DNA from 4 places in the Quadrisphaera oryzae genome. Region 2 is predicted to be linked to each of the others. Evidence: riboswitches for the same ligand, from Rfam matches in the RefSeq annotation. Region 2 holds a riboswitch; each other region holds the start of a gene.
What was found. A riboswitch is a leader RNA that binds a small molecule or an ion and turns the genes downstream of it on or off. The one in region 2 is predicted to bind S-adenosylmethionine.

Region 1: it holds a riboswitch for S-adenosylmethionine, as region 2 does, so the genes downstream of both, H7K62_RS10725 (methionine ABC transporter ATP-binding protein) here and H7K62_RS15895 (ABC transporter substrate-binding protein) in region 2, are expected to answer to the same signal.
Region 3: it holds a riboswitch for S-adenosylmethionine, as region 2 does, so the genes downstream of both, H7K62_RS12040 (amino acid permease) here and H7K62_RS15895 (ABC transporter substrate-binding protein) in region 2, are expected to answer to the same signal.
Region 4: it holds a riboswitch for S-adenosylmethionine, as region 2 does, so the genes downstream of both, H7K62_RS05920 (hypothetical protein) here and H7K62_RS15895 (ABC transporter substrate-binding protein) in region 2, are expected to answer to the same signal.

What each region holds. Positions count from the first base shown of each region.
Region 1 is NZ_JACNME010000004.1:462,641-470,195, forward strand. It holds gene H7K62_RS10720 (methionine ABC transporter permease) at 1-141, opposite strand, end outside; gene H7K62_RS10725 (methionine ABC transporter ATP-binding protein) at 138-1,205, opposite strand; SAM riboswitch class IV at 1,498-1,609, opposite strand; gene H7K62_RS10730 (maleylpyruvate isomerase family mycothiol-dependent enzyme) at 1,744-2,487, shown strand; gene H7K62_RS10735 (pentapeptide repeat-containing protein) at 2,568-3,245, opposite strand; gene H7K62_RS10740 (NAD(P)/FAD-dependent oxidoreductase) at 3,235-4,506, opposite strand; gene glgC (glucose-1-phosphate adenylyltransferase) at 4,553-5,896, opposite strand; gene glgA (glycogen synthase) at 5,914-7,167, shown strand; gene H7K62_RS10755 (hypothetical protein) at 7,177-7,555, opposite strand, start outside.
Region 2 is NZ_JACNME010000009.1:116,608-124,162, reverse strand. It holds gene H7K62_RS15915 (acyl-CoA dehydrogenase family protein) at 1-706, opposite strand, end outside; gene H7K62_RS15910 (LLM class flavin-dependent oxidoreductase) at 703-2,142, opposite strand; gene H7K62_RS15905 (carbohydrate ABC transporter permease) at 2,190-3,101, opposite strand; gene H7K62_RS15900 (carbohydrate ABC transporter permease) at 3,149-4,048, opposite strand; gene H7K62_RS15895 (ABC transporter substrate-binding protein) at 4,045-5,454, opposite strand; SAM riboswitch class I at 5,671-5,760, opposite strand; gene H7K62_RS15890 (DUF1810 domain-containing protein) at 5,780-6,217, opposite strand; gene H7K62_RS15885 (LysR family transcriptional regulator) at 6,269-7,183, opposite strand; gene H7K62_RS15880 (NAD(P)/FAD-dependent oxidoreductase) at 7,266-7,555, shown strand, end outside.
Region 3 is NZ_JACNME010000005.1:237,361-244,915, reverse strand. It holds gene H7K62_RS12070 (hypothetical protein) at 1-372, opposite strand, end outside; gene H7K62_RS12065 (GNAT family N-acetyltransferase) at 459-1,007, opposite strand; gene H7K62_RS12060 (phosphatidylserine decarboxylase family protein) at 1,054-2,307, opposite strand; gene H7K62_RS12055 (MmyB family transcriptional regulator) at 2,370-2,774, opposite strand; gene H7K62_RS12050 (WapI family immunity protein) at 2,966-3,496, shown strand; gene H7K62_RS12045 (GNAT family N-acetyltransferase) at 3,709-4,689, shown strand; SAM riboswitch class IV at 4,975-5,083, shown strand; gene H7K62_RS12040 (amino acid permease) at 5,146-6,549, shown strand; gene H7K62_RS12035 (NtaA/DmoA family FMN-dependent monooxygenase) at 6,546-7,555, shown strand, end outside.
Region 4 is NZ_JACNME010000002.1:520,034-527,588, reverse strand. It holds gene H7K62_RS05960 (PHP domain-containing protein) at 1-6, opposite strand, end outside; gene H7K62_RS05955 (tyrosine-protein phosphatase) at 216-785, shown strand; gene H7K62_RS05950 (VOC family protein) at 782-1,189, shown strand; gene H7K62_RS05945 (Lrp/AsnC family transcriptional regulator) at 1,488-1,946, opposite strand; gene H7K62_RS05940 (rhodanese-like domain-containing protein) at 2,032-2,463, shown strand; gene H7K62_RS05935 (STAS domain-containing protein) at 2,544-2,960, opposite strand; gene H7K62_RS05930 (SDR family NAD(P)-dependent oxidoreductase) at 3,164-3,859, shown strand; gene H7K62_RS05925 (hypothetical protein) at 4,014-4,472, shown strand; SAM riboswitch class IV at 4,585-4,705, shown strand; gene H7K62_RS05920 (hypothetical protein) at 4,733-5,641, shown strand; gene H7K62_RS05915 (LLM class flavin-dependent oxidoreductase) at 5,685-6,848, shown strand; gene H7K62_RS05910 (NtaA/DmoA family FMN-dependent monooxygenase) at 6,845-7,555, shown strand, end outside.

The DNA.
Region 1 (7,555 bases), on a different contig from region 2:
GAGGACGACGACGATCGCCATCGTCACCCCGACCATGACGAGCGTGTCGCCGAGGGCCGGCAGCACCAGCGCGGGGATCTCCGCCCAGGTCAGGTCGGTGCTCGTCGCGGCCAGCACGGGGGAGAGCAGGACCGCGCTCATGCCACGACCTCCAGGGTCTGCCCGAGCGTCTGAGCGGCGACGCGCTGCTCCGCGGCGTCCGAGGCCTCGCGCTGGGCGTGCAGCCCCAGGCCGATGAGGGCGGCCTCGACGTCGTCGTCGTCGAGGTGTGCGGGGGCGCCGACGACGGCGTGGCCCACGGCCACCCCGGCGACCGTGCTCAGCGACGCGCCCAGGAGCTCCAGGTCGGAGCCGAGGGCGCGGGAGGCGCGCACCAGCCAGTCGGCGGGGACGCGGTTGCCCGCGTGGCTGACCACCCAGACCGAGCGCTGGGCCGCGCTGCCGTCGTCGGCCGGCTCCGAGCCGGCGTGGGCGCGGCGCGGCAGGAGCGCGCGGCCGAGCGGGGACGACGGGGTGTGCAGCAGGTCGACCAGCGCCCCGTGCTCGACGATGCGGCCGTGGTCGAGCCGCGCGACGGTGTCGGCCACCGCCACGACGGTGTCCATCTCGTGCGTGATGAACAGGACGGCCAGCTGCAGGTCGTCCCGCAGCTCCTTGAGCAGCGCGACGATGCTCGCGGTGGCCTGCGGGTCAAGGCCCGAGGTCGCCTCGTCGGACAGCAGCACGCCGGGGCGCAGCGCGAGGGCGCGGGCGATGCCCACGCGCTGGCGCTGGCCGCCGGACAGCTCGTGCGGGTAGCGGTGGGCCTTGTCCGCCAGGCCGACGCGCTCGAGCAGCTCGGCCACCCGTGCCTTGCGCTGCGCGGGGACCACGCCGAGGTGCTTGAGCGGCAGCTCGACGTTCTGCGCGGCGGTGCGGCGCGTGAGCAGGCCGTCGGCCTGGAACACGGTGCCGATGCCGCGGCGCGCCTCCCGCAGGTCCTTCTCGGACAGTTCGGTGAGGTCGCGGCCGCCGACGACGACGGCACCCGACGTGGGGCGCTCCAGCAGGGTGGTGCAGGCGGCGAGGGTCGACTTGCCGGCGCCGGACGGACCGACGACGGCCGTGATCTCGCCGGGGGAGACGGTCAGGTCGAGGGAGTCCAGCACGGTGGTCGCGTGCTGGCCCTCGCCGTAGGTCTTGGTGAGCGACCTGAGCTCGATCACGGCTCGATCACCGTGGCCTCCAAGGTGGGTGGGGGTGGTCCGGGGCAGGGGGCATCGCCCGCTGGCGGTCACGCACAGTGACGGCAAGCGGGTGGTGCGGGTGTGCCGCGAGGGCGGCGGAGGGGGTGCGACGCGCGGTGCAGGGACCGCTGCCGGGTCCCGGGAGGGGCCGCCGGTGCAGCGGTGCAGGTGCTGGTGCCGGGGTCGCCGGCGGGTCAGCGGGCTGCGGTCAGGCGCGTCGCCAGCGACAGGAGTCGCTGGTCAGGGCGTGCATCAGCACGTCGTCTCCTCGGAGTCGTCCTTGCCCGTGCCGGTGAGCACGGACCTGGTCTTCACCCGGAGCACCCCATGACGAGCAGGGTTGCCGGCCAGCGAGCCGGGGCTTGGCGCTGGCGCTCATGACCTGGGCAGGACCGTAGCGGGTCGATCGCCCGCGAGTCAACGCTGCGTCACGACGAGCGTGTCAGGATCTTCACGCCGGCTGGCACGCGGCGGCCTGCCGCGCGGCTCCCGGGGCCGCTAGCGTCCGCGCGTGGACATGACGCGCGCCGCGGACCTGGTCGAGAGGGAGGCCGGGCGGCTCGCCGCGGCCCTGCGGCCGGAGGCGCTCGCCGTCGTCGTCCCCGGCTGCCCGGGGTGGACGGTGGCCGACCTCGCCCGGCACACCGGCGGGGTGCACCGGTGGGCGCGCGCGGCGCTGGGCACGGCCCCGGACGGCTCTCCGGGGGAGGAGCCCTCCGGGCCCCAGGACGACGACGCCGTGCCGGCCTGGTTCGCCGAGGGCGCGGCGGCGCTCGTGGCCGCGCTGGCCTCGGTGTCGCCCGCAGCGCCGTGCTGGACGTTCGCGGCCGTGGAGGCGCCGGCGACCGCCGCCTTCTGGGCGCGGCGCCAGGTGCACGAGACCGCGCTGCACCGCTGGGACGCCGAGTCGGCGCTCGCGGCTGCCGGCCTGGGCGCTGCGCTCGACCCGGCGACGTGGCTGGAGGAGGACGTCGCCGCGGACGGCGTGGCGGAGGTCGCCGGCGTCATGCTCCCGCGGCAGGTGCGGCTCGGGCGCACCCCGGCCCTGCCGGGCGCGCTGGCGCTGGAGAGCCCGTCGGGTCGCTGGGTGCTCGGTGGAGGCGCCGAGCCGGTGGCGGAGGTCAGCGGGCCGGCGCCCTCGCTGCTGCTCCTGCTGTGGCGGCGCACGGCGCTGGTCGAGGAGCTGGACAGCGGCCGGCTGGCGCTGGCGGGCAGCCGCGAGGCGGCGGAGCGGCTGCTCTCCGGCGCCCTCACCCCCTGACCTCCTCCCCCCTCCCCCCGACGATCAAGGACGTTGCACCCGCGGTGCGGGTGCGTCTTCCTTGATCGTCGCGGGGGGCGTCAGAGGACGCGCAGGCCCAGGTGGGCTGCGAGGGCGGGCGCCAGGTCCACCAGCTGCACCGCGTCGACGGCGCACCCGCGCAGCCCGTCGGCGCCGCGCAGGTCGGTCAGGGTGGCGCCGCGCAGGTCGACGTCCTCGCAGCGCGCTCCCGCCAGGTCGGCGTCGGTGAGGTCGCTGCCGGCGAACGCCACCCGCCGCAGCTGGGCGCCGGTGAGGTCCGCGCCGCGCAGGTCGCAGCCGTCGAGCACCACGTCGGTGAGCTGCGCGTCCCGCAGCACCGCTCCGTCGAGCCGGCAGCGCCGCAGCACCACCCGGTCGAGCCGCGCGGTCGGCAGTCGCAGCGCCGAGAGCCGCGCGTCCGCCACCTCGGTGTCGGCCCAGTGCGTGCGGCTCGCGTCCGCGCCCACTGCGGAGACGCGCCCCCACCGGCTCCCGGCGATCCGCATCCCCGCGAGCAGCGCTCCGTCGAGCACGGCGTCCTCCACGGAGCTCTCCAGCACCGCCAGCCCCTCGAGCCGCGCCTGGGCCAGCTCCGCGCCGTCGACCAGGGCGCAGTCCCACCGCCCCGACAGCAGCACGGAGCGGTCGGCCAGGTCGAGGTCCGGCAGGACGACGTCGGGCGGGCGCGGAGGCGTCGGTCCCGCGCTGCCGCGGCGCCGAGGTGGCCTAGTTCCCATGATCACGGAGGGGAGTCAGGAAGCAGGAGGGCGGCTGCTCGCCGTCGAGCAGGAGCCGCACGGCGGCCCGCGCCGCGACAGCGCCCACGAGGTTGCCCGTGCCGCAGTACCCACCGACCGCTGCCACCTGGCCGTCGGGACCGTCGTCGACGAGCCCGCACAGCGCTCGGCCCTGCGCCTCCGGCGCGGTGTAGCCGACGGAGGCGCCCCAGCGGTGGGCGACCTCGTCGGGGCGCAGCGGGCGCCCGAGCAGCCGCTCCGCGACGCGCTCCACGTGCGCCTGCACCGGCGGCGTCGGGTCGGTGGAGGTGGTCCACTCAGCGTCCCGGTCGACGTCGCGCCCGCCCCCGACGAGCAGCCGCGGGCCCTGCCGGCCGGGAGCCCCGTCGTCGACCTGGGCGTAGTCGTAGCCCCACCGCTCGTACACGCCGCAGGGCACGCGCTCGCGGACGCGCGCGGCGTCGTCGTCCAGGGGGGCGGTCGCGAGCATCTGCAGCCGCGCGGTGCGCACGCTCGGCGCCCGTCCGCCCAGCTGGGGGAGCAGGACGTCGAGCCTGCCGTCCACGGCGACCAGCACCACGCCCGCGCTCACCGCGCCGCGGTCGGTCTCCACGCGGCCGGGGCTGACGCGCCGCACGCGGGTGCCCTCGTGCAGGCGGATGCGCTGCTCGCCGTGCGCGCGCCGCACGTGCGCGAGCACGCCCAGGTGGCGGACCACCGGGTTGGCCTGCGCGTCGTCAGGCAGGAACAGCCCCTCGCCGGCGGCGCCGGAGACCTCCTCGACCGCGATGCCGTGCTCGCGCAGGGCCGCGGCCTGCGCGGCGCAGTCGGCGAGCTCACGGGCGCGCTCGTCGTCGTCGACACCCACCCCACCGGCCAGTCGCAGCGAGCCAGCGCGGCGGACCACGGCGCCGGGTAGAACCTCCGCGAGGTGGTCGAGCTCGGCGAGGGTCTGGCGGTACAGCCACGCCGCGGGCTCGGCGCCCCAGTCGCGGACGGCGTCGTGGAAGGACGGCGCGGTGCCGCCGAGCAGCAGGCCGCCGTTGCGGCCGGCGGCTCCCGCGGCGACGCGCCCGGCGTCGACGCCGACGACGGTCAGGCCGCGCGCGGCGAGCTCCTCCACCGCGGCCAGGCCCGAGCCCCCGAGCCCGACCACGCAGGCGTCAGCGGTCGCGTCACCCCCGAGCGGCGGCAGGCCCGGCCAGGACGCGACGCGAGGGTCGGCGTCCCAGCCGGGGGCGTTCCTGTCGACTGTGATCACGGGCGGAAGGCGCTCGGGAGGTCCATGATCACGGGGGAGGGGGAGGTCAGGGCTCCACCGTCTGGTGCTTGCCGACGATGGTGATGCCCGACTCCGTGACCGTGAAGCCGCGGGCGCGGTCGCGCTCGGGGTCCACGCCGACCGTGGAGCCCTCGGGCACCTCGACGTTCTTGTCGAGGATGGCCCGGCGGACCACCGCGTGGCGGCCGACCTTGACGCCGTCCATGAGCACCGACCTGTCGACCGACGCCCACGAGTGGACGTTGACGCCGGCGGCCAGCACGGAGTCCTCCACGAGCGCACCGGAGACCACCGAGCCGGGACCCACCACCGAGTTGATGGCGTGCCCGATGCGGCCCTGCCAGCCGTGCACGAACTTGGCCGGCGGCAGCGGCGGCTGCTGGCTGTAGATCGGCCACTCGTAGTTGTAGAGGTTGAACACCGGGTGCACCGAGATGAGGTCCATGTGGGCCTCGTAGTAGCTGTCCAGCGTCCCCACGTCGCGCCAGTAGTCCTTGTCACGCGGGGTCGAGCCGGGCACGTCGTTGTCGATGAAGTCGTAGACGCCCGCGCGGCCCTGGTCCACGAACCACGGGACGATGTCGCCGCCCATGTCGTGGCGGGAGCCCTCCAGCACCGCGTCCTTCGTGACGGCCTCGGTGAGCGCCTTCGCGTCGAAGACGTAGTTGCCCATCGAGGCCAGCACCTCGCCGGGGGAGTCCGGCAGGCCCTGCGGGTCCTTCGGCTTCTCCAGGAACGCGCGGATCTTGCGGCGGTCGGTGGGGTCCACGTCGATGACGCCGAACTGGTCGGCCAGGGCGATCGGCTGGCGGATCGCGGCGACGGTGGCGGCCGCCCCGGAGGAGATGTGGCTCTCGACCATGGCCGAGAAGTCCATCCGGTAGATGTTGTCCGCCCCGACCACGACGATGATGTCGGGCCGCTCGTCGTTGATGAGGTTGAGGTTCTGGTAGATCGCGTCAGCGCTGCCCAGGTACCAGTGGGGGCCCCGGCGCTGCTGCGCGGGGACCGGCGTCACGTAGTTGCCGAGCATCGTCGACATGCGCCACGTCATGGTGATGTGGCGGTCGAGGCTGTGGCTCTTGTACTGCGTCAGCACCACCGACTTGAGGTAGCGCGAGTTCACGAGGTTGGACAGGGCGAAGTCCACCAGCCGGTACGTCCCGCCGAACGGGACCGCCGGCTTCGCGCGGTCTGCGGTCAGCGGCATGAGCCGCTTCCCCTCGCCGCCGGCCAGGACGATGGCCAGCACCTTCGTTGCCATGGCGCAGACCCTAGTGCGCTGGTCACGTGGCGCACACGTGGGCCGCCCCGACCGCGCGTCGGGTCTTGGAAGGACCGGCCGGAGCGCGCGTCCGGGGGCGCCCAGGGTCTAGGTTCCCGCCCATGCGCGTCGACGTCCTCACCCGTGAGTACCCGCCGGACATCTACGGCGGAGCGGGGGTGCACGTCGCCGAGCTGGTGCGGGTGCTCCGCCAGCTGCACCCCGACGGGCCCGGCGGCGCCGCGCTCGACGTGCGCGTGCGGGCCTGGGGCCTGGCCGACGGCGAGCGCGACGAGCCGGGGACGACGAGCCACCCCGAGCTCGCGGAGCTGTCCGGCGCCAACGCCGCCCTGCGGGTGCTGGGCGTGGACCTGTCGATGGCCGCGACCGTGACCGCCGACGCCGGTGCCGTCGGCTCGACCGACCTCGTCCACTCCCACACCTGGTACGCCAACCTCGCCGGCCACGTCTCCGGCCTGCTGGCCGGCGTGCCGCACGTCGTCACCGCCCACTCCCTGGAGCCGCTGCGCCCGTGGAAGGCCGAGCAGCTCGGCGGCGGGTACGCCCTGTCCAGCTGGGCGGAGAAGACCGCCTACGAGGGCGCCGCCGCCGTCATCGCCGTCTCCGCCGGCATGCGCGCCGACATCCTGCGCTGCTACCCCTCCCTCGACCCCGCGCGCGTGCACGTGGTGCACAACGGCATCGACGCCGAGGCGTGGAGCCGCGACGACTCCACGCAGGCCCGTGACGCCGTCCGCGCCCTCGGGGTGGACCCCGACCAGCCGAGCGTCGTCTTCGTCGGCCGGACCACGCGGCAGAAGGGCCTGCCGCACCTGCTGCGCGCCGCCGCCCAGCTGCCGCCCGAGGTGCAGCTGGTGCTCGCCGCCGGCGCACCCGACACCCCGGAGATCGCCGCCGAGGTGGCCGGGCTCGTGGCAGACCTCAAGGCCACCCGCTCCGGCGTCGTCCTCATCGACAGGATGCTGCCGCGCACCGACGTCATCCGGCTGCTGTCGGCCGCCACGGTGTTCGTCTGCCCGTCGGTGTACGAGCCGCTCGGCATCGTCAACCTCGAGGCGATGGCGTGCGGCGCGGCCGTGGTGGCCAGCGCCACCGGCGGCATCCCCGAGGTCGTCGCCGACGGCGAGACCGGCTGGCTCGTGCCCATCGACCAGGTGCAGGACGGCACCGGCCGGCCCATCGACCCCGCGCGGTACGAGGCCGACCTCGCCGCCGCGCTCACCGCCGCCACCTCCGACCCCGCCGAGGCGCACCGCCGCGGCGAGGCCGGGCGCCGCCGCGCCGTGGCGGAGTTCGGGTGGGAGGCCATCGGCGAGCGCACGCTCGCCGTCTACCGCGCCGCGCTCGCGGGCTGACCCCCGCCGTCAGCGCTGGGGTGCGGTGCCGGCCAGCTCGGCGGCCGCGGCGTTGACCGCCACGGCCAGCGCCCGGCGGGCCACGCCGTCCACCTCGCGCAGCGACCGCGCCCGCTCGAGGGCCTCGCTGCTGGAGACGGCGGCGCCGTCGTCCTCGCTGGCCAGCTCCACGATGGCCCGCACCCGCGCCGCGGAGGCCACCACCCGCACGGCGCGGTCCGGGCAGCCCGGCGGGAGCTCGCTGGTGGCCAGCGCGCCGTCCCGGACAGCGGTGATCCTGTCGGCGGCGTCGTCCCGCCAGCGGGCCACGTCGAGGCCGGCCAGCACGCGCGTGGCCTCGGTGAGCCCGGTGCGCAGCGACCTGTCGGCGTCGGCGAGGGTGGTGCCG
Region 2 (7,555 bases):
CCACGTAGAAGTTCCCGAACACCGCCTGGATGGCCGGGGTCACCAGCGAGGCGCGGGGGGTGGCGGCGTCGCCGTCGAGGAACCCGAGCACGTTCTCAACGGGCACCTCCACGTCGGTGAAGGTGACGCTGCCGGACGCCGACAGGCGCTGGCCGAGGTTGTCCCAGTCGCCGCCGGGCTGCACGCCCGCCGTCCCGCGCTCGACGACGACGAGCACCGCACGACCGGTCTCGGAGTCCTGGCCGGACACCACGACGGCGTCGCCGCTGCTCGCGCCGGTGGCGAAGCTCTTGCGGCCGGACAGCCGGTAGCCGCCCCCACTCGAGGGGGTGAGGGTGAGGTCCGGGTCGACGGGGTTGACCGCGTCGCCCCACAGCCACTGCGCGGCGCCGGAGCGCCGCTGCCAGCACTCGCGGGTGGCGGCGTCGGCGACCCACTCGAGGTTGGCCTGGTTGACGTAGTGGTAGCCGAGCAGCTGAGCGATGGAGCCGTCGGCCACGGCCACCTCGCGCACGGCGCGCAGCGCGTCCGCCCAGGTGCCGCCGCCCCCTGCCACCTCGACGGGCAGCAGCAGGCCGGGCAGGCGGTGCTCGCGCAGCAGCTGCGCCTCGGCGAGCGGCTCGGCGTTGGCGCGGTCGCGCTCGAGGGCGTCGACGGCGAGCTTGGCAGCGGCGTCGCGGGCGGCGAGGGCCCAGTCCGTGCTCATCGGGGTGCAACTTCCTTGATCGTCGCGGAAGGGGGAGTGGAGGAGGGGTCCTCGGCGGCGGCGCGGGCGGCGGCCTTCGCCTGCAGGGCGCGGCGGTGCGCGGCCGCCGGGTGGTCCTCGGCGATGCGCTTGTTGCCGACGCCGTAGACGGCCTCGCGCAGCGTGGTGCCGGCCGGCAGCGCGTCCCTCTCCTCCTGGGTGGGGACGAGGCCTCGGCGGCGCAGCTCGGGGACGACGTGCTCGACGACGTCCTCGAAGGTGCCCGGGGTGGTGGCGTAGGCGAGGTTGAAGCCGTCGACGTCGGCCTCGCGCACCCAGCGCTCCAGCTCGTCCGCGACCGTCTGCGGGCCGCCGACGACGACCACGCCCATGCCGCCGATGCCCACCCACGCGGCGATGTCGCGCGGGGTCCACTGCCGGTCCGGGTCAGCGGTGGAGAAGGCAGCCACCGCCGAGCGCACGGCCTGGGTCTCGGCGTACTCCAGCGGCTCGTCCGGCGGGTACGTGGACAGGTCCAGCCCGCTCCAGCCGGCGTACAGGGTCAGCGCGCCGTCGTAGGAGACGTAGCTCTTGAGGTCGGAGTACTTCGCCCACGCCTCCTCGTCGGTGGCGCCCGTGATGACGGTGAGCAGCGAGAACACCTTGATGCTGCGCGGGTCGCGGCCCGCCTTCGCCGCCTCGGCGCGCAGCGCGTCGACCTGGGGCCGCATGACCTCGGGCCGGCTGGCGGTGTTGAAGACGGCCTCGGCGTGCCGGGCGGCGAACCGCACGCCCCGCGGGGACGCGCCGGCCTGGAAGACGAACGGCGTGCGCTGGGGGCTCGGCTCCGTCAGCGCGATGCCGGGCACGTCGTAGTAGTGGCCGTGGTGCTCGACCGGGTGGACGCGCGCCGGGTCGGTGTAGACGCCGCGCGCGGCGTCGCGCACCACGGCGTCGTCCTCCCAGGAGCCCTCCCACAGCTGGTAGGTGACGTCGAGGAACTCCTCGGCGAGCTCGTAGCGCTGGTCGTGCTCGACCTGCGTGTCCAGGCCGAGGTTCTTCGCCGCGCTCTCCAGGTAGGAGGTCACGACGTTCCAGCCGACGCGGCCCTGCGTGTAGTGGTCGAGCGTGGCGAAGTCGCGGGCGAGCGCGTAGGGCTTCTCGTACGTCAGCGACACCGTCAGGGCGAACCCGAGGCGCTCGGTGACCGCGCCCATCGCCGAGACCGCGAGCAGCGGGTCGCCCACGGGCACCTGGGTGCCCTCGGTGAGCGCCGTCTCCGGGCCGCCCTTGTAGACGTCGTAGACGCCGAGGACGTCGGCGATGAAGAGGACGTCGAAGCCGCCCCGGTCGAGCAGCTTCGCGAGGTCGGTCCAGTACGACAGGTCGTTGTAGCGGTGGGACTGGTCGCCGGGCACCCGCCACAGGCCGGGTGACTGGTGCGCTACGCACGTCATGTCGAAGGCGTTGAGGAAGATCCGGTCTTTGGGCACGTCAGGCGAGCTCACTTGAGGGCTCCTTGCGACAGGCCGCCGACCAGCCAGCGCTGGGCGACGACGGCGAGCACGTACACGGGGACGACGCCCACCAGTGCGGCAGCGGCCTGCTGGCCGAACTGCACGGTGCGGTCGCCCTGGAAGAGCGACAGGCCCACGGTCAGCGGCTGGCTGGCGGTGGTCTGCGCGAACGAGACGGCGAAGAGGAACTCCCCGTAGGCCAGGAAGGTGCACACCAGCAGCGCCGCCACGAGCCCGGGCGCGACGAGCGGCAGCACGATGCGGCGCAGGCCCCCGGCCACGGACAGGCCGTCGAGCCAGGCGGCCTCCTCCAGCTCCACCGGGACGCGGCGGACGAAGGAGTCGAGCAGCCACACGGCCACCGGCGCGTTGGCCAGGCCGTTGACCAGGGCCAGGCCGACCACGCTGTTGGTGAGGCCGACCTCCTTCAGCAGGAAGAACAGCGGCAGGACGGCGACGACGGGCGGAGCGCAGTACCCCGCGAGCAGCGCCGCGCCCAGGCGGGCGCCGCTCCTGCCGGCACGGGCGGTGACGTAGGCGCCCGGCACCGCGACGACGGCCGTGACCAGCGCCGACCCGAGCGCGACCAGCCAGGAGTTGGCGAGCATGTGCGCCAGCGGGATGGTGCGGAACGCGGCCGTCCAGTTGCCCCAGGCGAGGTCGGCGACGCTGCCGGGCAGCCAGGACCCAGTGAGGACGTCGTCGGTGGAGCGCACCGACAGCGACACGAGGAACGCCACCGGTGCCAGGGCGACGACGGCGACGAGGACCAGCGCCAGGCGCACGCCGACCTGCGCCAGCGGCGACCGGCGGTGCGGCCCGCGCGGCCGTGCGCGGCGCAGCTGCTCCAGCTCCGCAGCGCTCGTCGTCGTGGTGGCTGTCGTGGCTGAGGTGGTCACGGGGGCCTCCTGCGCAGCGGTGGCGGAGCGCTGCTCGGCGAGCTGGGTCACGACTCGGCCCTCGCGGCGCGGGTGCGCAGCGCCGAGACGCCGGCGGTGACCACGCCCACCAGCAGGCCCAGCACGAGGGTCATGGCGGCGGCGGTGCCGACGTCGTAGTCGCCCCGGAGCCCGGTGCGGAACACCTCGAAGCTCGCCACGACCGTCGACAGGCCCGGACCGCCGGAGGTGACCACCGCGACGAGGTCGAACACCTTGAAGCCCACCACCAGCTCCAGGAACAGCACCGACAGGACCGTCGGCGCCACCACCGGCCAGGTCACCGCGGTGAACGTGCGCAGCGCGCCCGCGCCGTCGAGCGCGGCGGCCTCGAGCAGCTCGTCCGGCACGCCCAGCAGGGACGCGAAGACGAGCAGCACCACCAGCGGCGTCCACTGCCACACGTGGATGAGGACGAGCGTGCCCAGCGCCGTGCTCGACGAGCCGAGCGGGTTCACCGGCGTCCCGGCGAGGGAGCTGATGGTGCTGGTGAGCGCACCGCCGGCCGGGGCCAGGAGCAGCTTCCACGCCACGCCCACCATGACCGGCGGGGTGACGAGCGGCAGGAGCAGCAGCGTGCCGAGGACCCCGAACCCGCCACCGCGGGCGCGCAGCAGCAGCGCCACCGCTGTGCCGACGGCCGTCGCTAGCACCGCGGCGCTCACCGCGAACACGACCGTGCGCACGAGCGAGCCCGCGAAGGCCTCCGCCTGCAGTGCCGAGGTGAGGTTGGTGAAACCCGTCCACTCCTGCAGGGGGCGGGCCAGCGTCGTCCTGGTGAAGCTCGCCGCGACCACGAACACCGTCGGGTAGACGAGCAGGACGGCGATGGCCACCAGCGGCGGCAGCGAGAGCCACCGCGGGACGTGGCGCACCGCGGGGGCGGCGGCGGGGGCGCTGGTGCTCACGCGCTCTTCTCCCAGGCCGCCTGCGCCTTGGACAGCGACGTCTCGACGTCCTGCGAGCCGGACAGCGCCAGGGCCAGCTGGTCGACGAGGTCCTGCATGCGCTTGGGCGACTGGGCGTCGGTGGGCCACGGCAGAGGGTTTCCGCGCAGCCCGGTGGCGATGACCTCGGTGGCCGGTGCGCTGGCCTCGGCGTACCCGGGCGAGTCGAGCACGCTGGTGCGGTTGGGGTCGATGCCCGAGCCGCCGTGGCTGGCGAGCTCGAGGTTGCGGGTGCTGTCCGTCGCCCAGGCCACGAACGCTGCGGCGGCCTCGCGCTCCTTGCTCGCGGTGGACACGCCCAGGCCGAAGCCGGCGTTGAGGGCGGTGCGCGGCGTGGTGTTGGAGCCGCCGACGGGCAGCGGCACCACGCCCCACCCGTTGACGATCTTCGAGTTGGCCGGGTCGTTGGCGCGCAGGCCCAGGTCCGTCCAGGTGTCGATCATCGCGGCGGTGCCCTGGAGGAAGGCGCTGTTGGACTCGTCGAAGCCCACCTGCAGCGGCGTCGGCAGCGCGTAGGGCTGCACGTCGAGGAGGTGCTGCAGGGACGCCTTGGCGGCGTCGGAGGTCAGCGTGGGCCTGCCCTCGGCGTCCACGAGCGTGCCGCCGTAGCCGGCGAGGCGGTTGACGAACGAGCAGCCCAGGATCATCGGCACCTGCTGGCCCAGCACCGCGGCGCCGTAGACCTTCCCGCCGCCGGCCTGCGTGATCGCCTTGGTCACGGCGTCGTACTCGTCCCAGGTCTTCGGCGGCTGCTGGCCGTACTGCTCCAGCAGGGCCACGTTGTAGTAGAGGACGTGGGTGTCGCCGTCGAACGGCAGGCCGTAGCGCTTGTCGTCGATCTTGCTGTAGACGTCGTAGATCGACGGCAGGAAGTCGTCGGTCTTGATGTCCGCGTCCCCGCCGATGTAGCTGGTGAGGTCGACGAGGGCGCCGGCGTCGACGAGGGCGCCGAGGCCGAAGTAGAAGTAGTCGAAGACGTCGAACTCGCCCGCCCCGCCCTGCACGTCGAGGATCTGCTTGCTCGTCAGCTGGTCGTACGGGATGGCCGTGACCTCCAGCGTCCCGCCGAACTGCTTCGCGAACTCCGGCGCCAGGAGGTCGCGGAAGGCCACCACGTGCGGCTGGTTGACCATGAGCTTCAGCGTCTTGCCCTGCAGGGCGCTGGTCGGGTCTCCGCTGGGCGCGGCGAGCGCCTCGCCGCCGCCACCGGAGCCGCAGGCGGCCAGCGACCCGGCGGTGGCGGCGGCCCCGCCGAGCAGCACGCCGGCGCGCAGCAGCTGGCGACGCGACAGCGCAGCAGCTCGCGCCAGGTCGGAGGTGGAGCCGGACGCAGGGGACGGCGAGGGGGAGCGGCGGAGCAAGGACACGGGTCTCTCCAGGAGGGACTACCCGAGCGGCGGCACGGGCCGCTGGCGGGCTGGTGGGCAGGGGGGGAGCGGCCGGCACCCGTCAGCGGGCGTGCGGCAGTGACCCGGCGGCTGCGCGGCAGCGGTCGGGAGAGGGGGCGCGGGGGCGCGCTGGCGGTGGCGCTGTGACAGCAGCGCCGACGGCTCAGCGCGGGGTCATGCAGGACGACACGGAGACCTCCATCGGTCCCGGCGGTAGCACCTGCCCTGTGGGGGTGGTTGCTGTGGCGTCAGCGAGCCGGGTCTCTCAGCCACTCTGGATGGTGTGGCGGGAGAATAGCGCACCTCACAGTCGCGAGGTGGTGCCCTCGTCCGGACGGCCGTCGTACCAGCGCTCCAGGACGCGGGCGAACACGGGCTCCTCAGGTGCTGCGAGCGCGAACAGCGTGGCGCTGGAGCGGACCTTCACGGCGTCGACGCCACCCAGCACCCGCACGGGGTCGGGCTCGTCCAGGCCGGCGAGCACCTCGAAGCACTGCCGCAGGCGGGGACCCAGCACCGGGTGGTCGAGGTAGGCCCGGGCCTCCCCCAGGCCGCTGACGCCGTAGTGCTGGCTGGTGGGGCTCAGCCCCAGGCCGCGCAGCTGCGGCAGCACGAACCAGATCCAGTGCCCGCGCTTGCGGCCCGCGCGCAGCTCCGCGAGCGCCGCCTCGTAGGTGCCGCCCGCCTGGGCGTCGAGGAAGCGCTGGAGGTCGAACGGGTCGCTGGTCGGCGCAGGGGCCACGTGCTCCCCCTGCCCCGGGCGCGGCCCGTCACACCTCGCGGACGTCCCCGATCACGGGCGGAGGCGGGAGAAGGTGTCGTGGAGGGCGTCGAGCACCAGCCGCACCGCCTCCCGCTGGGCGGCCGTGGCGCGCACGAGCGCCACCACCCGGCGCTGCGCGCCGCCGGAGGGGTCTGGCACCGGCGCGGTGTCGCACCGCGTGGGGCGCAGCGCCAGCATGAGCGGGGTCGCGAGGGTCAGGCCCGCGCCTGACTCGGCCAGCGCCAGCGACACCGCCGTGTCGGTCACGGTGTGGCGCACCAAGGGCGCCACCCCCGCCCGGGCGCAGGCGGTGCGCGCAGCCCTCCCGAAGGCCGTGTCCAGCGGAGGCAGCACCCAGTCGGCCTCGTTGAGCGCGGCGCGCAGCGCCTCCGTCCCGGTCGGCAGCGACCCGACGGCCCCGACCACCGCGTACTGCTCCTCCAGCAGCGGCACCACCGCCACCCCCGCGACCGGAGGGGACGGCGAGTCGGGGTGGTCCAGGCCCAGCGAGACGTCGAGGGGGGAGCGCCCCGGGCCCGGGACCACCGCCTCGAGCGCCCGCTCGACGTCCACCTCGACAGCCCGCACGTCCACCCACGGCGCCCGCTCGCGCAGCAGCGCGGTGGTGGGCCCGAACCCGGCGCTCGCGGCCGAGCCGAACACCCCCAGGGTCACCACGGCGCGGCGGTCGGCGCGCGGCGCGGCCAGCGCCGAGCGGGCGCGCTCGTCGGCGGCGAGCACCTCGCGGGCACCGGCGAGCAGCAGCTGGCCGTCGTCCGTGAGCTCCACGCGGCGCCCGACGCGCACGAGCAGCGGCCGTCCTGCGGCGGCGGCGAGCGCCGTCATCTGCTGCGACACCGCGCCCGGTGTGTATCCCAGCTCCGTGGCTGCGGCGGCCATGGTGCCGCCGTCCGCGAGCGCCGCGAGCGTGCGCAACTGCTCCAAGGTCCAACCCATCAGCACTCCTGACGAACATCGGCAGAGATCGTCGATGGTGCCTGATGACTGCTTCGTCCACAGTGGCCCTGTGGAAGGGGTCCCCGCATCGGCTCAGGTGGTCGTCGTCGGAGGCGGCGCGATAGGGCTGGCCGCGGCCGACGAACTCGCCCGCGCGGGCGCCGACGTCGTCGTCCTCGAGCGCGACCGGCTCGGTTCCGGCTCCTCCGCCAAGCCCTTCGGGGGCGTGCGCGCCACCTTCTCCGACCCCGGCAACATCGCCCTCGGGCTGCGTGGGCTGGAGAGGTACGCCGACCTGCACGAGCGCACGCCCGGTGGCATCGGCCTGCGGCGCGTCGGCTACCTGTTCTGCGCGCGCTC
Region 3 (7,555 bases), on a different contig from region 2:
CGCCGGGGAGCGCAGCAGCGCGCCGACGCGTCCGCGCTCCGGGTCGGGGTCGTCGAGGTGCGCCCACGCGCGGACCCGGGGGTCGAGGGGCGTCGTCCCCGCGTGCACCACGCGGCCGCTGGGGAGGTGCACCCAGGCGTAGAGCCACGGCCCGGTGGAGGCCACCTCGCCGGCGACGACGTAGAAGCGCAGCGCTTCCGGCTCGCGGCGCAGCGCTGCCGCCAGCGACGTCCACCACGGCGCGAGCCGCCGCGCGAACCACTGGTGCTCCCTCCGCTGCCGCTCCAGCACGTGCGCCGGAAAGTCCGGCGTCGTGCCGTCACGCACGTCCTTGCTCGACGAGGCGGCGAGCTCCGCCGACACCTGCGCCATGCGCCGCCGGCCGCGCCGGGTCCACCTCAGCCGCCGGTGGGGGACGCCCGGTCCCCACCACTCCGACCCTCGCCGCACGTCTGCCCTCAGCCCTGCGCGAGGTCACGCCGGTAGCGGACCTCCACCAGCTCGACCCCCCCGATCTCCTCGGTCGTGCGCGAGCCCGGCGAGGTGTCGAGCACCCACCCCTGCCGCTCGTAGAACCGGCGCCCGCGCACGTTGCGCTCCAGCGCCCACAGGGTCGCCGTCTGGAAGCCGCGCTCGACGAGGCGCCGCAGCACGACCCTGTGGGACGCGTAGCCCGCTCCCGTGCCCCAGGCGTCGGGGTCGGCGTAGAGGGCGTAGACCTCACCGGTGCCTCCTGGTGCGCCGCCGTCTCGGCTGGGTCCACAGCTGCAGAAGGAGAGCACCCGGCCGTCGTCGTCCACGGCGACCGCCACGTCTGCCCCGCCGTCGAGCCACCCCGCCCACGTCGTCGTCCTGCGCTCGCGCGACTCCGGAGAGGACAGGCCGGCGAGGAAGGCCTCCGGCAGCAGGTCCCGGTAGCCGGCCTGCCAGCCCCGCACGTGCACGTGGGCGATGCCCGCAGCGTCGTCGACGGTCGCGGGCCTGACGGTGGCGCCAGGCGAGCTCATGCAGGGGACGGTACTGATCTCCACCCGCTCGAGGGGTCGGTGCCCGTCAGCGGGCGGCGGTGGCGATCTGCGAGCGCACGTGCACCAGCGGGGCCTGCGGGTCGTGGGGGCGGGGCAGCGCCTGCAGGGCGAACCCCTCGATCGCCCCGGGGCGGAACACCAGGCAGTGCGTAGAACCGCCGTACTGGAACATGCCCAGGTCGTCCCCCTTGGCGAGGTGGTGCCCGGGGGTGACGGCGGGGTCGATGAGGCACGAGGACACCTCGAACATGCCGATCCCCACGAACGCCATCTGGCCGATCGCCGGGTCGTCGGCGTCGATGACGATGATCGCCCGGGTCGCCACGTGCGCGAGGTAGGCCTGGGAGTTCTGGGGCTCGGTGGCGTCGCTGCCCTCGGAGTCCGCCTCGGAGTAGTACGTGCCGGGCTGCACGAACGCCCGCACCACCGTGCCGCTCACGGGCGCGTGCCAGCGGTGGTAGTCCGTGGCGGACAGGAAGGCCTGGTAGACCGTCCCGCCGACGAGCTCGTCGACCACGGGGTCGCCGGCCAGCAGGTCGTGCAGGGAGTACGGCTGCTCCTTCACCCAGAACTCGTCCTCGCGGGCCACGTCGGCGCGGATGGCGTACGGCGTCGACTCGCACGCGCTGACGATGACCGCGTCGTCGTCGGGGGAGGCCACGGGGCGCTGCCCCTCGCGGAAGCGGCGGGTGAAGAAGTCGTTCCACGACGCGAAGCCCCAGTGCTCGTCGTCCGGGTCGTGCACGAACTGCTCGATGCCGATCGCCTCGCGGGCCGCCTCGCTCTTCCACCCGCCGGGGGCGTCGGCGATGACGTAGCGCGAGTCCGGGCCGTCGAGGAACTCCTTCCAGGCGTTGAGGAGCGTGCGCAGCTCGGCGTTGACCGTCGGGTCGCGGTACAGGGCGTAGCCGGCAGGGGTGGCGGTGGTCCAGTCGAGCACCCCGCCCAGCGGCAGCATCACCATCGAGTCGGCGTCGAACTCCGGCGCGCTGCTGAGCACCACGCTGATGGAGCGCAGCAGGTCGTCCACGCTGTGCAGGTGCCGCTCGCGGTAGTCACGGGTGGTCGGCACCTGCTCGACCATGCGCTGCACCTCCATCCGCACCACCGGGTTCCGGGAGATGAAGTCGGCGAGCTCCTGCACGGCGGGGTGCAGCGGGGCGTCGCCCGCCGCCTCGACCCGCTGGCGGTGCCCGTGCAGCCACGCCTCCAGGGCCTCCTGCTGGGACGGGAGCCAGCCCGCGTGGCGGGTGGTGTTGACGCTGTGCTCAGAGGCCACGTCCGGGAACGTAGGACGCCCGGCCCGGCTCCGCTCGTCTGGGCGCTCGCTGTGCGGTGCTCCTACCGGACGCAGCCCCAGCTCGGGCGGTGGAAGACGCGCTCGCGGGTGACGAGCCCGCCGACGTCGTGCCGGCCCCACCCGTCGGCGAACTCCGGCCAGCGGTCAGCCGTGCGCGCACCCCGGGGTCGGTGAGGACGAGGCGCAGAGGTTGCGGCGCTCCGGCGAGCTCCGGGCGATGCCGGGTACAGCTGCTCCTGGTCGGCGTTCCACCCGACGACGTTCCAGTGCCCGTCCAGGGCGAAGGCGGGGCTGTCGCGCAGGGCGTCGAGCAGGCGCTGCAGGGCGGCGGCTCCGCCGTCGTCGTCCTGAGCTGCTGCGGAGGACGACGACGAGGGTGGCAGCCCGGCGAGGGAGCGCACGTACCGCAGCGCCGCAGCGCCGCAGCGGCCAGCGGCGACGAGCACAGCGGACCGCACTGCTTCGCTTCGCTGTCGTCTGTCTCCGTGCACGTCTCGGCACGCCGGCCATCGAGGCCGCTGTCCGTCGCAGATGGGATCGCTCACCGCGCGTCCTCGGTGTGCCCGGCTTGTGCTCCATGCCGCTGTCCGACTCACTCGGACGCCGAGCCGCAGCATCGCCACGACAGACTCATCACGTGCGACTTGGCGAACCCGGCGGCGACGTCCTCGACCTCCAAGTGGTCGGCTACGAGTTCGCCTTGCGCGAGCTGGGGACCGAGCTTGATGAGTGGGACGTCAACTGGCTCGTGATCGCCGGGCGCGTGCAGCTGGCCGATGGCAGGACGTGGCGGTTCCGCGATCCGGCGCTGCTCGCCGGCGAAGCCGCGGAGCTGCTGAGTTGGCTACAGGACGACGTGCGCCTGTCGCCGCCTATGGTCGCTGACGTCGTCGGCACTTCAGGCAGCGACTGGCCGCGGGAAGCCGACGCAACGGGTAGGCACTGGCTGTCCTTCATCGAGCCGACCCTGGCCTTCGCGACGGTCCGAGATGAGGGTGAGGCGCGCTTGTTGGTCGGCTTGGCGCTGGAGTGTGCCGAGCCGGCCGTGGACGAGGCGGCGGACGAGCCTGGCTGGTCAGTGATAAGTGTGCCCTGGTCGTACGAGACGGCTCAGCGTGCTGCTGTGGAGTGGGCGCGACAAGTACAGGCCTACCCGCCGCGCGCGTAGGCATTGCGCTCCCACAGGTGCGGGATCCTGTGCAGCCGACCGCTGCCTAGCCAACGTTGCACCGACCACCACTCACCGCAGGCCACGGTGCTTCGAGTCCCGGCCGGGTAGTGGGGGCCCCGTCCGCAGCCATCCTCCTGAGCTGCTGTCACATTGCGGCCTCGGTGTTCCCTCGCTCGCCCCATTGCGCGCAGCTGCGGGAGGATCTCCGGGTGGGAGCCGAGGACGGAGCGTTGTGGTTGCGCGCTTGGGAACCCGCTGACGCCCCCGTCGTCGCCGGCCTGCTTGACCTCGACGCCGACCCACTGTGGGTTGCTCAGTGCCACGCGCTGCACGGGCCACCGCGCGACGGCGAGCGATGGCGCCGCACGCTGGTCGCCGTCATGGGGGATCGGGACGGGAGGGTCGTGGGGGCGGCGACCGTGGCGCGCAACTGGGTCCACCCGGGCCAGTACTCCTGCGCAGTCGACGTCCACCGCGCCTGGCGCCGCCAGGGGGTTGGGCGACGGCTGCTGGACGGCGTACGCGAGGTGCGGCCCGAGACACTGCCGCTCATGAGCAAGCTGCGCCCGTCGAACGCTGCGGCCATGGGATTCCTCGCCGCGGCCGGAGGTGGCGTTCGCCAGCGCAGCCCAGGGCAGGTTGTCGACGTTGATGATCATCGCGTGCTCGCCTGGGCCGAGCGGCACAGGGCAGCAGCGGCGCACAGCGGTTTCCCTGGATTGCAGACCGAGTCACTGGACAGGCTGGACGCCGAGCAGCTGGCGCAGGCCTTCGCCGAGCAGTACCTGTGGGTGCACGCTTCGTGGTCGCCGGTCCCGACCGGGGCACCTCGGCGCGCGCTGGAATCGGTCGCCGCCGCGACAGCGGCGGAAGCGGACCGGGGGTGCAGCTCAGGAGTCTGGTGGAACGGTCGCCTCATCGCGATGGTGCTGGTCTTCCCAGCTGAGGTCGGGTGGGAGGTCGTCGCGGAGACGGTGGTGCGTGATGTCGCGGCGGCCGGCGTCCCGCCTCAGCTGACTGGGGTGGATGTGCTGCGCGGTGCCTTGGCTCGGACCATTGCTGAGGTCGCCGGTCGGGGCGGGGGCCTGCTCGAGCTGGACGGTCACGTGGACGACCCCCACCTGCAGTCTGCGCTCGACGGACTGCCGCTTGCGCAGCTCCGACCGTTGCTGCTGGTGCAAGCCCCGTGAGCTGACACGGGCCGACCTGGCCCATGTCAGCTTCAGGCTTGCGCACGATCTCGCGCCAAGGCGTCTCACCCACGACCACTGACCGAACACCCTGCCCCATGTCGCTACGAGCGCCGTGACGTCGAGTGACCGAGTCTCAGACGCCCTGTTCGGTGGTCGTCTCGCCCAGGGCGCGGTGAACGAGACCGGTGATGGCCGCGCACCTCGCCCTCGGCGCAAGGCGGTGACCGGACACGCCCATCCGTCTTTGACGGGTCAGTCAGTCTCCTCCTAGAGTCCGGTCCCGGTCATGAGCGGCAGCCTCAGGCCCTGGCTGGCTGCCCAGCAACCCTCGTCCGCGTGGGGTGCTCCAGGTGAAGACCCGGCCGCGCAGAGCGCGCGGCAAGAGCGGACCTGCGAGGAGACGTCATGGCGCACGCGCCTGCCCGAGCGAGCACCTCTGCCAGCACGAGCACCGTGCCGGAGGCAGCGGACCTGCACCGCGGCCTGAAGACCCGGCACCTGGTGATGATCGCCCTCGGCGGCGTCATCGGGTCCGGGCTGTTCATCTCGTCGGGCTACACGATCTACCAGGCGGGTCCACTGGGCGCCGTCATCGCGTACGTCATCGGCGCCCTCGTGGCGTGGCAGCTCATGACGTGCCTCGGAGAGCTGGCCGTGCAGATGCCGGAGTCCGGTGGCTTCCACGTCTACGCCCACCGCATCCTCGGGCCCGGCACGGGCTTCACGACGGCGTGGCTGTACTGGCTGTGCTGGGTGGCCGCCATCGGCTCGGAGCTGACCGCGTCGGGCCTGCTCATGCAGCGCTGGTTCCCCGGGGTGCCGGTCTGGGTGTGGTGCGCGGTGTTCGCGGCGCTGCTGCTGGCGGTCAACCTCGCGCCGGTGCGCCTGTACGGGGACACCGAGAGCCTGCTCGCGGGCGTCAAGGTGACCGCCGTCGTCGTCTTCATCGTGGTGGGGGCGCTCGCGATCGTCGGGATCAGCGCCTCCGGGGCGCCCGCACCGCTGCTGTCGAACTTCGTCACGCCCGACGGGCTGCTGCCCGCCGGCATCGGCGGCGTGCTGGTGGCGGTGCTCGCGGTGTTCTACGCCTTCTCCGGCACCGAGCTCATCGCCATCGCCGCGGGCGAGACCGACGACCCGGCCCGCGTGGTCCCCAAGGCCGTCCGCACCACGATGGTCAGGCTGGTCGTCTTCTTCATCGGCGCGATCGTCGTCATGGCCGCGCTCGTGCCGTACGCGCAGCTGGGCAGCGCCGACGAGTCCGTCGAGAGCAGCCCGTTCGTCACCGTCTTCGCCGCCTCCGGCATCCCGTACGCCGCTGACGTCATCGCCGTCGTCATCATCACCGCGCTCATGTCCGCCGGGGTGTCCGGGCTGTACGCCTGCTCCCGGCTGCTGCGCTCGCTGGCCCTCGCCGGTGACCTGCCGAAGGCCTTCGCCCGCACCGACCGGCGGGGCATCCCCGCGCTGGCGGTGGTCGTCAGCCTCGCCGGTGGCCTGGTGTCGCTGGTGAGCTCGTACGTCGCGGCGGGCACCGTGTACGTGGTCCTCGTGTCGGTCGCGGGCTTCGCCGTGGTGGCGGTGTGGGCGGTCATCGCGCTCGCGCAGCTCGTGCAGCGCCGGCGTCTACGGGCGGCCGGGGTCGACCCGGCCTCCCTGCCGTACCACTCGCGCTGGTACCCGTTCGCGCCGCTGTTCGTGCTGGTGGCGTGCGCCGTCTCGGTCGTCGCGTCCCTGTTCGACGGGGCGCAGCGGACCGCGACGATCATCGGCGTCGTCTTCACCGCCGCCTGCTACCTCGTGCACCGCCTGCGCCGCGGTGCGTCCTCGTCCAGCGCAGAGAAGGTCCCCGCATGAGCAAGCCCCTCGTCGTCGCCCTCTACGAGCAGGCCAGCGTCGGCTGCGGCGGCGCCCCCGGCCTGTGGACCCACCCCGCCGACGACCGCGTGGGCGTCAACAGCCTCGACCGCTGGCGCCACGTGGCCACCACGTCGCAGCAGGCGGGGCTGCACGCCCTCTTCCTCGCCGACGTGCTCGGCCTCTACGACGTGTACGAGGGCTCCCTCGACGCCGCCGTGGGGGAGGCCGTCGAGGCCCCCGCCAACGACCCCTTCGCCTACGTGCCCGCGCTCGCCGAGGTGGCGCGCGACCTCGCCTTCGTGGTGACGGCCTCCACCACCTACGAGCACCCGTTCTCCCTGGCCCGGCGCTTCGCCACGCTCGACCACCTCACCGGTGGCCGCACCGGCTGGAACGTCGTCACCAGCTACCTCGAGAGCGCCGCCCGCAGCTTCGGCCTGGACCAGCAGCTGGCCCACGCCGACCGGTACGGCCGCGCCGACGAGTTCCTCCACGTCACCCACCAGCTGTGGGAGGAGAGCTGGGACGACGACGCCGTGGTGGCCGACAAGGCCGGCGCCACCTGGGCCCGGCCGGGCTCCGTGCGGGCGCTGCACCACGACGGCGAGCACTTCCGCGTCCACGGCCCGGCGCTGACCTCACCGTCGCCGCAGCGCACGCCCACCCTGTTCCAGGCCGGCTGGTCGCCGCGCGGCAGGGAGTTCGGCGCCCGGCACGGCGAGGTGCTGCTGCTGCCCATGGCCGACCCGTTGAAGATCCGCTCTGGTCTCGACGACGTCCGGGCCCGCGCCGCTGCGCTCGGCCGGGACGCCGACGACCTGCGCGCCCTCGCCCTGGCTCGTGTGGTGGTCGGTCGGACCGAGGCTGAGGCGCAGGCCAAGTACGACGACCTGCAGAGCACCTACCGCCTGCGCGCCCAGCTGGTCTCCTACTCCGGCGACACCGGCATCGACATCTCCCGGTACGCCGACGACGAGCCGCTCAGCACCACCACCAACGGCCT
Region 4 (7,555 bases), on a different contig from region 2:
CAGCACCCTGCGACGCTAGCCCGCGTGCACGACGGGTGGCCCGGTGAGCAGCGCGGCGCGGTGCGCCTGGGGGTCCTGTCCGGCTTTCCCGGCTCGGCCGACCTGGGTGGTCTCCCGCTGGGGGACGGCGGGACGACCGTGCTGCGGCGCGTGGTCCGCTCCGCCGTGCCCGTCGACCTGCTCGTCGACGACCGGGGGCTGCGCAGCAGTTCGGGGTGGGCGCGGTCGTCGACCTGCGCGGGGAGGAGGAGGCGCGCCTGCTTCCCCACCCGCTGGCCGACCTGCGCCACTACCGGCTGCTGCCGCTGGTCGACCCGGCCGCTGAGGCGCTGCGCGACACCGGTGCGGAGGCCACCTTCGGCGACCTCTACTCGCGGAGCCTCGAGCGGAACCGCAGGACCCTGGCGCTGGTGTTCGGCGCCCTCGCTGACCTCGCTGACCTCGCAGACCGCGCCGTCAGCGCACCGAGCGCCGAGGCCGTCCTCGTGTGCTGCGCGGCCGGTCGCGACAGGACGGGCATGGTGGCCGCACTGCTGCTCGACCTCGCGGGCGTCGAGCGGGAGGCCGTGGTCGACGACTACCACCGCGCCGGCAGCGGCAGGCCCGTCGTCGACCCGGCGACGGCACCGCCGCCGCGTCGGCGAGGTGGTCCGGACATCGACGCGATGCTCGACCACGTACACGCCCGGTGGGGCGGGTCAGAGGCCTACCTGTGGTGGCTCGGCCTGGACGACCGGCAGGTCACGGCCCTCCGATCGCTGCTGCGCCCGACCGGCGCCGCGTGAACGGGACCTCGCCACCGCGCGGCGCGCTGCACCACGTCGAGCTGTGGGTGCCGGACCTGGCGCGGGCGCTGCCGCGCTGGTCGTGGCTGCTCGGCGAGCTGGGGCACGTGCCCCTCCAGGCGTGGGAGGGAGGCGCGAGCTTCCGGCTGGGCGCGACCTACCTGGTGCTCGAGCAGTCCCCGGCATTGGTGGGTGAGCGGCACGAGCGCCTGCGACCGGGCCTGAACCACCTCGCCTTCCACGCCGGCAGGCGCGAGCAGCTCGACGCGCTGGTCGCCGCGTCTGCCGGCCACGGCTGGCGGCTGCTGTTCCCCGAGCAGCACCCCTTCGCCGGGGGGCCTGACCACTGCGCGGCCTACCTCGAGGACGAGGACGGCTACGAGGTCGAGCTGGTCGCCTCCTGACCCGCGCCGCCAGGGGTGGCGAGCGCGAGGCTCCGTGCAGGGGGAGGCGGCGCCGATGCTGCTGCAGCCGGCGGTCCGGGACGGGGTGGGCGCTGGGCGCCGACGAGCGCGCCCGCCTCGCCCCGGCCGTCGTTCATCGCCTTCTGCAGGCCGCGTCCCATCGGACGAGCGTGGCCGCCGACGTTCGTCGTCGTCCACCTGCCCCGGGTGGATCTGGTCCGCTCCCGGCATGGCCCAGGGTGGCCCTGGTCCACTCCCAGGGGACCAGGGCCACCCTGGGCCAACGGGGTGGGGGCGGTCAGGCGGGCGTGAGGTCCCGGCGGGGCAGCGGGCTCGAGTAGACGACGCTCGTGGTGATGCCGCCGAGCGTCGCCAGCTTCCCGGTGATGCGCTCCAGGTCGCGCATGCTGCGGGCGAGCACCTTGAGGATGAAGCAGTCGTCACCGGTGACGTGGTGCGCCTCCACCACCTCGGGCAGCACGGCGAGCAGGTCGTGGAACGGCTTGTAGTTGCCGCTCGGGTACGCCAGCCGCACGAACGCCTGCACGGCGTAGCCGAGCGCCTCCGGGTCGACCACCGCGGTGTACCCGGTGATGACGCCGAGGTCGGTCAGCCGGCGCAGCCGGTCCGCGGTCGCGCTGGGGGAGAGGTTCACCGCCCGGGCGAGGTCCGCGACGCTCATCCGCCCGTCCTTCTGGAGGGCCTCCACGACGCCCCGGTCGACGGCGTCCAGCACGATCTGCGGGTTCGACGGCACGCAGGCCAGGATGCCAGCGGATCCACGGCGCAAGGGCTCAACCGCCGTGGAACACCCCTGTCCAGCGCAGCGCCACCCCGCTTCCATGGACGTCATGACCAGCCCCGCGACCTCCGCCGCCGACTTCTTCGCCGCGCGCCTCGCCCACCAGACCGACCCTGCCGACCTCGCCCACGCCCGCGCCTCCGGTGCGGCGCCGCTCGTCGTCGACGTCCGCTCCGCCGCCGGGTGGGCGGCCGGCCGCATCCCCGGCGCCGTGCACATCCCCCTCGCCGAGCTCACCGACCGCATCGGCGAGCACGCCCCCGACCCCGACGCCGATGTGGTCGTCTACTGCTGGGGCCCCGGCTGCAACGGCAGCACCCGCGCGGGGCTGGCGCTCGCGCGAGCCGGCTACGGCTGCGTGAAGGAGCTCGTCGGCGGCTACGAGTACTGGGTGCGCGAGGGCTTCGCCGTCGCCAGCGACACCGGCCGCAGCCGCCAGGCACCGGATCCGCTCACCGCGCCCGTCAGATGATCGGCAGGATGGCGCTTTGGTGGCCCGGCGCGTGTACCGCCGGCGCTACCGGCGGGCCCTGGCCGGCGGGACCGGCCCGGTCAGCCTCGAGCTTCCCGGGCCTTGACGGCCTCGGCCAGGGTGGCGTGCAGGGAGATGACGCGGTGCACGCCGGTGAGGGTGAGCAGCCGCCTCGCCTGCTCGCTGGCGCCGACCACCGCGAACCGTCCGCCGCGGACGGTGGTGCGGCGCAGCGCGGTGAGGAGCGCTCCGAGGCCGGCGGAGTCGACGAAGCCGACGTCGGTCAGGTCCACCACCACGTCGCGGACGCCCGCTGCCTGGCGGTCGTCCGGCAGCGCTTCCTCGGTGGCGCGTCGGAGCCGGGGAGCGGACACGAGGTCCAGGTCCCCCACGAGCGTCACGACGCAGAGCGAGACGCCGCCGGCGGGTGGGTGGACCGCCACCGCCACCGCCAGCAGCGGGCGTGGTCCGGACGCCTCGAGGGTCGAGGTGGTCATGGTCGCTCCGCTCTGCCGGAGTGCGTCGGGGTCGCAGCGCGGGGTGCACCACGCCGTGACCTGGGGATGTGACTGACCGTAGGCAGTGGTTGACGGGCGGCACAGGGCCGGAGGGCCCTGGTGGGGTGCGCGCGCGGGGCGGCGGGTGCAGGGCGCCGTCGCCTCGGCTGGCGCGGCGCCGTCGCCTGGCTGAGCCTTCACCCGTGGACCTGGACCTGCGTGGACGCGTCGTGCTCGTCGTCGGTGGGCGGGGGCTCATCGGCTCCGCCGTGGTGCGGCGGCTGACCGAGGAGGGCGCCACCGCCGTGGTCGCCTCCCGCTCCACCGACCCCGACGACGCCGGCACCCGCCTGCGCCTCGACGCCCGCGACGACGCCTCGGCGGCCGCTGCCGTCGAGGCCGTCCTGGCCCGGCACGGCCGGCTCGACGGCCTCGTGGTCACGGCCGCGCCCAGCGCGCAGACCCTGGACGCCTCCCGCAACGACGACCCGGCCCAGGTGCTGGAGGCGTTCGACGCGAAGGCCGTCGTCTTCCTCCGCCTGGCCACCGCGGCGCTGCCGGTGATGCGCGCGGCCGGCTACGGGCGCGTGGTGGGCATCAGCGGGCAGAACGCCTTCCTCACCGGCAACACCACCGGCGCGGTCCGCAACGCGGCGCTCATCGTGGTGGCCAAGAACCTCGCCGACGCGGTCGCCGGCACGGGCGTCACGGTGAACACCGTCAGCCCCGGCACCGTCACCCCCACCCCGGCCGCCGAGGTGCAGCCCGGTCGCGGCGGTGAGTCCAGCCCGGACCAGATCGCCGACCTCGTCACCTTCCTCCTCTCCCCGCGCACCGCCGCGATCTCGGGGGAGTCGATCGCCACGGGCCACCGCGTGCGCGGCGTCGTCTCCTCCTGAGCCCGTCCCCCCGGGGCTCACGACGACTGTGGTGTGCGTCCGGCCGGGTGATCGGCCGGCCGGCGCCCGCAGCGGCGGCGTCGGCCGCCGATGCGGATCACGGACGGGAGCAGCCCGCTCCCGCACCGACCACCGGCGAGGAGGACCGACGGCGATGAGCGCACAGGCCATCTCGGCCGGGTCGCTGCGCCTGCCCGGCCGCGGCGGCGCGGCCAGCGGAACCCCCGCCGAACAAGCCGTGCAGCGGGCGCAGAAGGCGTACGCGCAGGCCGTGGAGCGGCTGCGGACGGACGCCCTGCAGCGCGCCGACGCCCAGGTCATGAAGATCGACCAGGCGGCGGTGGACTTCGCCGGCGGTGCGCTGGCGCAGGCCCAGGCGGCTCTGGTCCGTGAGCAGCGCCAGACCGAGGCGGCGTCACAGGCGCGCACCCCGCGCACCCCGCGGGCCTCAGAGCCGGACGCGCAGCACCTCGCCCAGCCCGTCGCTGACAGCGTGGAGCTCACCACCAGGCCGCGGGCTGAGGACGCGCGCCACGAGCACCGGGCCCACCGCGACCGGCAGCGCCTCGACGACGAACTCACCGCGGTCCTGAGCGTGAACACCCTCGCGTGACGGTCGGGGGCCGCCACCGCGATCTGCCGGGCCGGCCCGTGAGTCCGCCCTTGACGGGCCGGCACCCGATCCGTCACGCTCGTCCCGCACCACACGTTCCACCAGTCCCACAGGTCATGAGCGTCAGCGACAAGCCCTGGCTAGCTGACCGGCAACCCTCGCTCTGCGGCGGGGTGCCCCAGGTGACGACCCGACCGGACCCCGCTGCCAGCGGAGGCCGGTAAGCGCGAGGCCCCGTCCGGGGCGGAAGAGGTCCACCCGTGTCGCAGATCCAGCTGGCGCTCGCCCTCGACGGCGCCCGACCGAGCCTCCCCTCAGCCGGCACCGCCGCAGCCACCACCGCCGAGCTGGTCCACCACGTCCGCGAGGCCGAGGTCGGCCTGCTCGACCTCGTCACCCTCGACGCGCCCGAGGACCGCGCTCCCGACGAGGCTGGCAGCGGCCTCGGCGGCGGGGTCGGCGCCGTCCTGGCCGCCGTCCGGCTGGCCGCGGCCACGCGCACCGTCGGGCTGCTGCCCACCGTGCACGCCGGGCGCACCGAGCCGTGGACCATCGCCCGCGCCGTCCACGAGCTCCACACCACCGCCCCCGGCCGCGCCGGGGTGCTCCTGCGGGTCCCGGTGCCCGCCGACGAGCAGGGCTGGGTGCAGGCGGTGCGCCGCAGCTGGCCGGCCGGCAGTCGCCTGCCCGTCGTGGCTCTGCCCGGACGCGGCGGTCGCGACCACCGCGCGCTGCCCGCGGACGCCGCCGACCTCGGCTTCGTGACGCCGCGCACCACGGTGGACGCCCAGCAGCTGGTGGCCGCGGCCCGCAGCGCCGGCGCGCCCCGCCACCTGCTCGGGGACCTCGTCGTCGTCATCGACGACAGCTCCGCCCGCGCCCGGCAGCGCTGGGAGCGCTCGACCGGGGAGGCGCCGAGCACCGCACCCGAGGGCGCGCGCGTCTTCGCCGGCACCCCCGGGCAGCTCGCGGACCTGGCCCTGGGCTGGCGGGCCGCTGGGCTGGCAGGCCTGCGGCTGCACCCGGTCGACCCGGCACGGGACGTCCGGGGCGTGACCCGCGGCCTGGTGCCCGAGCTGCAGCGCCGCCGGGCCTTCCGCCGCTCCTACCGCGGCGCCGACCTGCGCGACCGCCTCGGCGAGCCCGCGGCAGCGGCCGCCGCCGCGTGAGGGGCGCTGGAACAAGCCCGCCCCCGCCGGGGCTGAGCACGGCGTGAGCACGCAGCACCTGCACCTCGCCCTCGCGCTGGACGGCGCGGGGTGGCACCCCGCCGCCTGGCGCGAGCCCACCGCCCGTCCGCGCGACCTGTTCACCGCGGCCTACTGGACCGACCTCGTCCGCGAGGCCGAGGCAGGTCTGCTCGACCTGGTGACCATCGAGGACGCGTTGCGCGTGCAGTCCGCCGACCGCACGGACGTGGTGGTGGGCCGCCTCGACGCCGTGCTCCTCGCGGCGCGGCTCGCGCTGGTCACCGAGCACATCGGCCTCGTGCCGAGCGCCACGGCCACGCACACCGAGCCGTTCCACCTGTCCAAGGCCGTCGCCACGCTCGACCACGCCACCCGCGGGCGCGCTGGGGTGCGCGTGCAGGTCTCCCTGAGCCCCGACGAGGCCGCCCAGTTCGGCCGCCGCCCCGCTCCCGACCTGCCCGACGCCCTCGACGAGGCCCGTGACTGGGTGGAGGTGCTCCGCCGCCTCTGGGACTCCTGGGAGGACGACGCCGAGATCCGCGACGTCGCCACCGGCCGGTTCGTCGACGCCGCCAAGCTCCACCCCATCGACTTCTCCGGCCCGCACTTCTCCGTGCGCGGCCCGGCCATCACCCAGCGCCCGCCGCAGGGCCAGCCGCTCGTGGCGGCCCTGTCCCACGTGCCCGTGGCGCACCGGTTCGTCGCGCGCTGCGCTGACCTGGGCTTCCTCACCCCCCACGACGACGCGCGCCGCCTCGTCGCGGCCGTCCGCGACGAGCGCGAGGTCCAGCCGGCCTGGCCGGACGGGCTCGGCGACCAGCCGCTGCGCCTGCTCGGCGACGTCGTCGTCGTCCTCGACCCCCGCCCGGGGGCCGCAGCGGAGCGGCTGGCCCGCCTCGACGGGACCGCCGGGGCGCCCCTGGCGCAGACCAGCGACGCGCTGGTCTTCGCGGGAACGCCCGGCGAGCTCGCCGACCTGGCCCTGGCGTGGCGGGAAGCGGGGCTGGACGGGCTGCGGCTGCGGCCCGCCGTCCTCCCCGACGACCTGCGGGCGATCACCCGCCAGCTCGTGCCCGAGCTTCAGCGCCGCGGCGCCTTCCGCACCGCGTACGCCGGGACGACCCTGCGCGAGCGCCTCGGCCTGCCGCGTCCCGCCAACCGCTACGCCCAGGGGGTCAGCAGATGAGCAAGCGCCAGGTGCACCTCGCGGCGCACTTCCCCGGTGTCAACAACACCACCGTGTGGTCCGACCCCGCCGCGGGCAGCCACATCGACCCCGACTCGTTCGTCAGGTTCGCGCAGACCGCCGAGCGCGGGAAGCTCGACTTCATGTTCCTCGCGGAGGGGCTGCGGCTGCGCGAGCACGCCGGACGCATCTACGACCTCGACGTGGTCGGCCGCCCCGACACCTTCACCATCCTCGCGGCGCTCGCCGGCGTCACCACGCACCTCGGGCTCACCGGGACGATCAACTCGACGTTCAACGAGCCGTACGAGGTGGCACGCCAGTTCGCCACCCTCGACCACCTCTCCGACGGTCGGGCGGCGTGGAACGTCGTCACCAGCTGGGACGCGTTCACGGGGGAGAACTTCCGCCGCGGCGGCTTCCTTGGGGCGGACCAGCGCTACGACCGCGCCCGCTCCTTCCTGGAGACGGCGCTGGAGCTGTTCGACTCCTGGCGGGGTGACGAGGTCCTCGCCGACCAGGCCACCGGCCGGTTCCTGCGAGCCCCCGGGCCCGGGGCGTTCTCCCACCGCGACGCGTTCTTCGACATCGCCGGGCACACCACCGTGCCCCGCAGCCCCCAGGGTCGGCCGGTCGTCTTCCAGGCCGGTGACTCCGAGGAGGGCCGGGAGTTCGCCGCCGAGCACGCCGACGCCATCTTCAGCCGC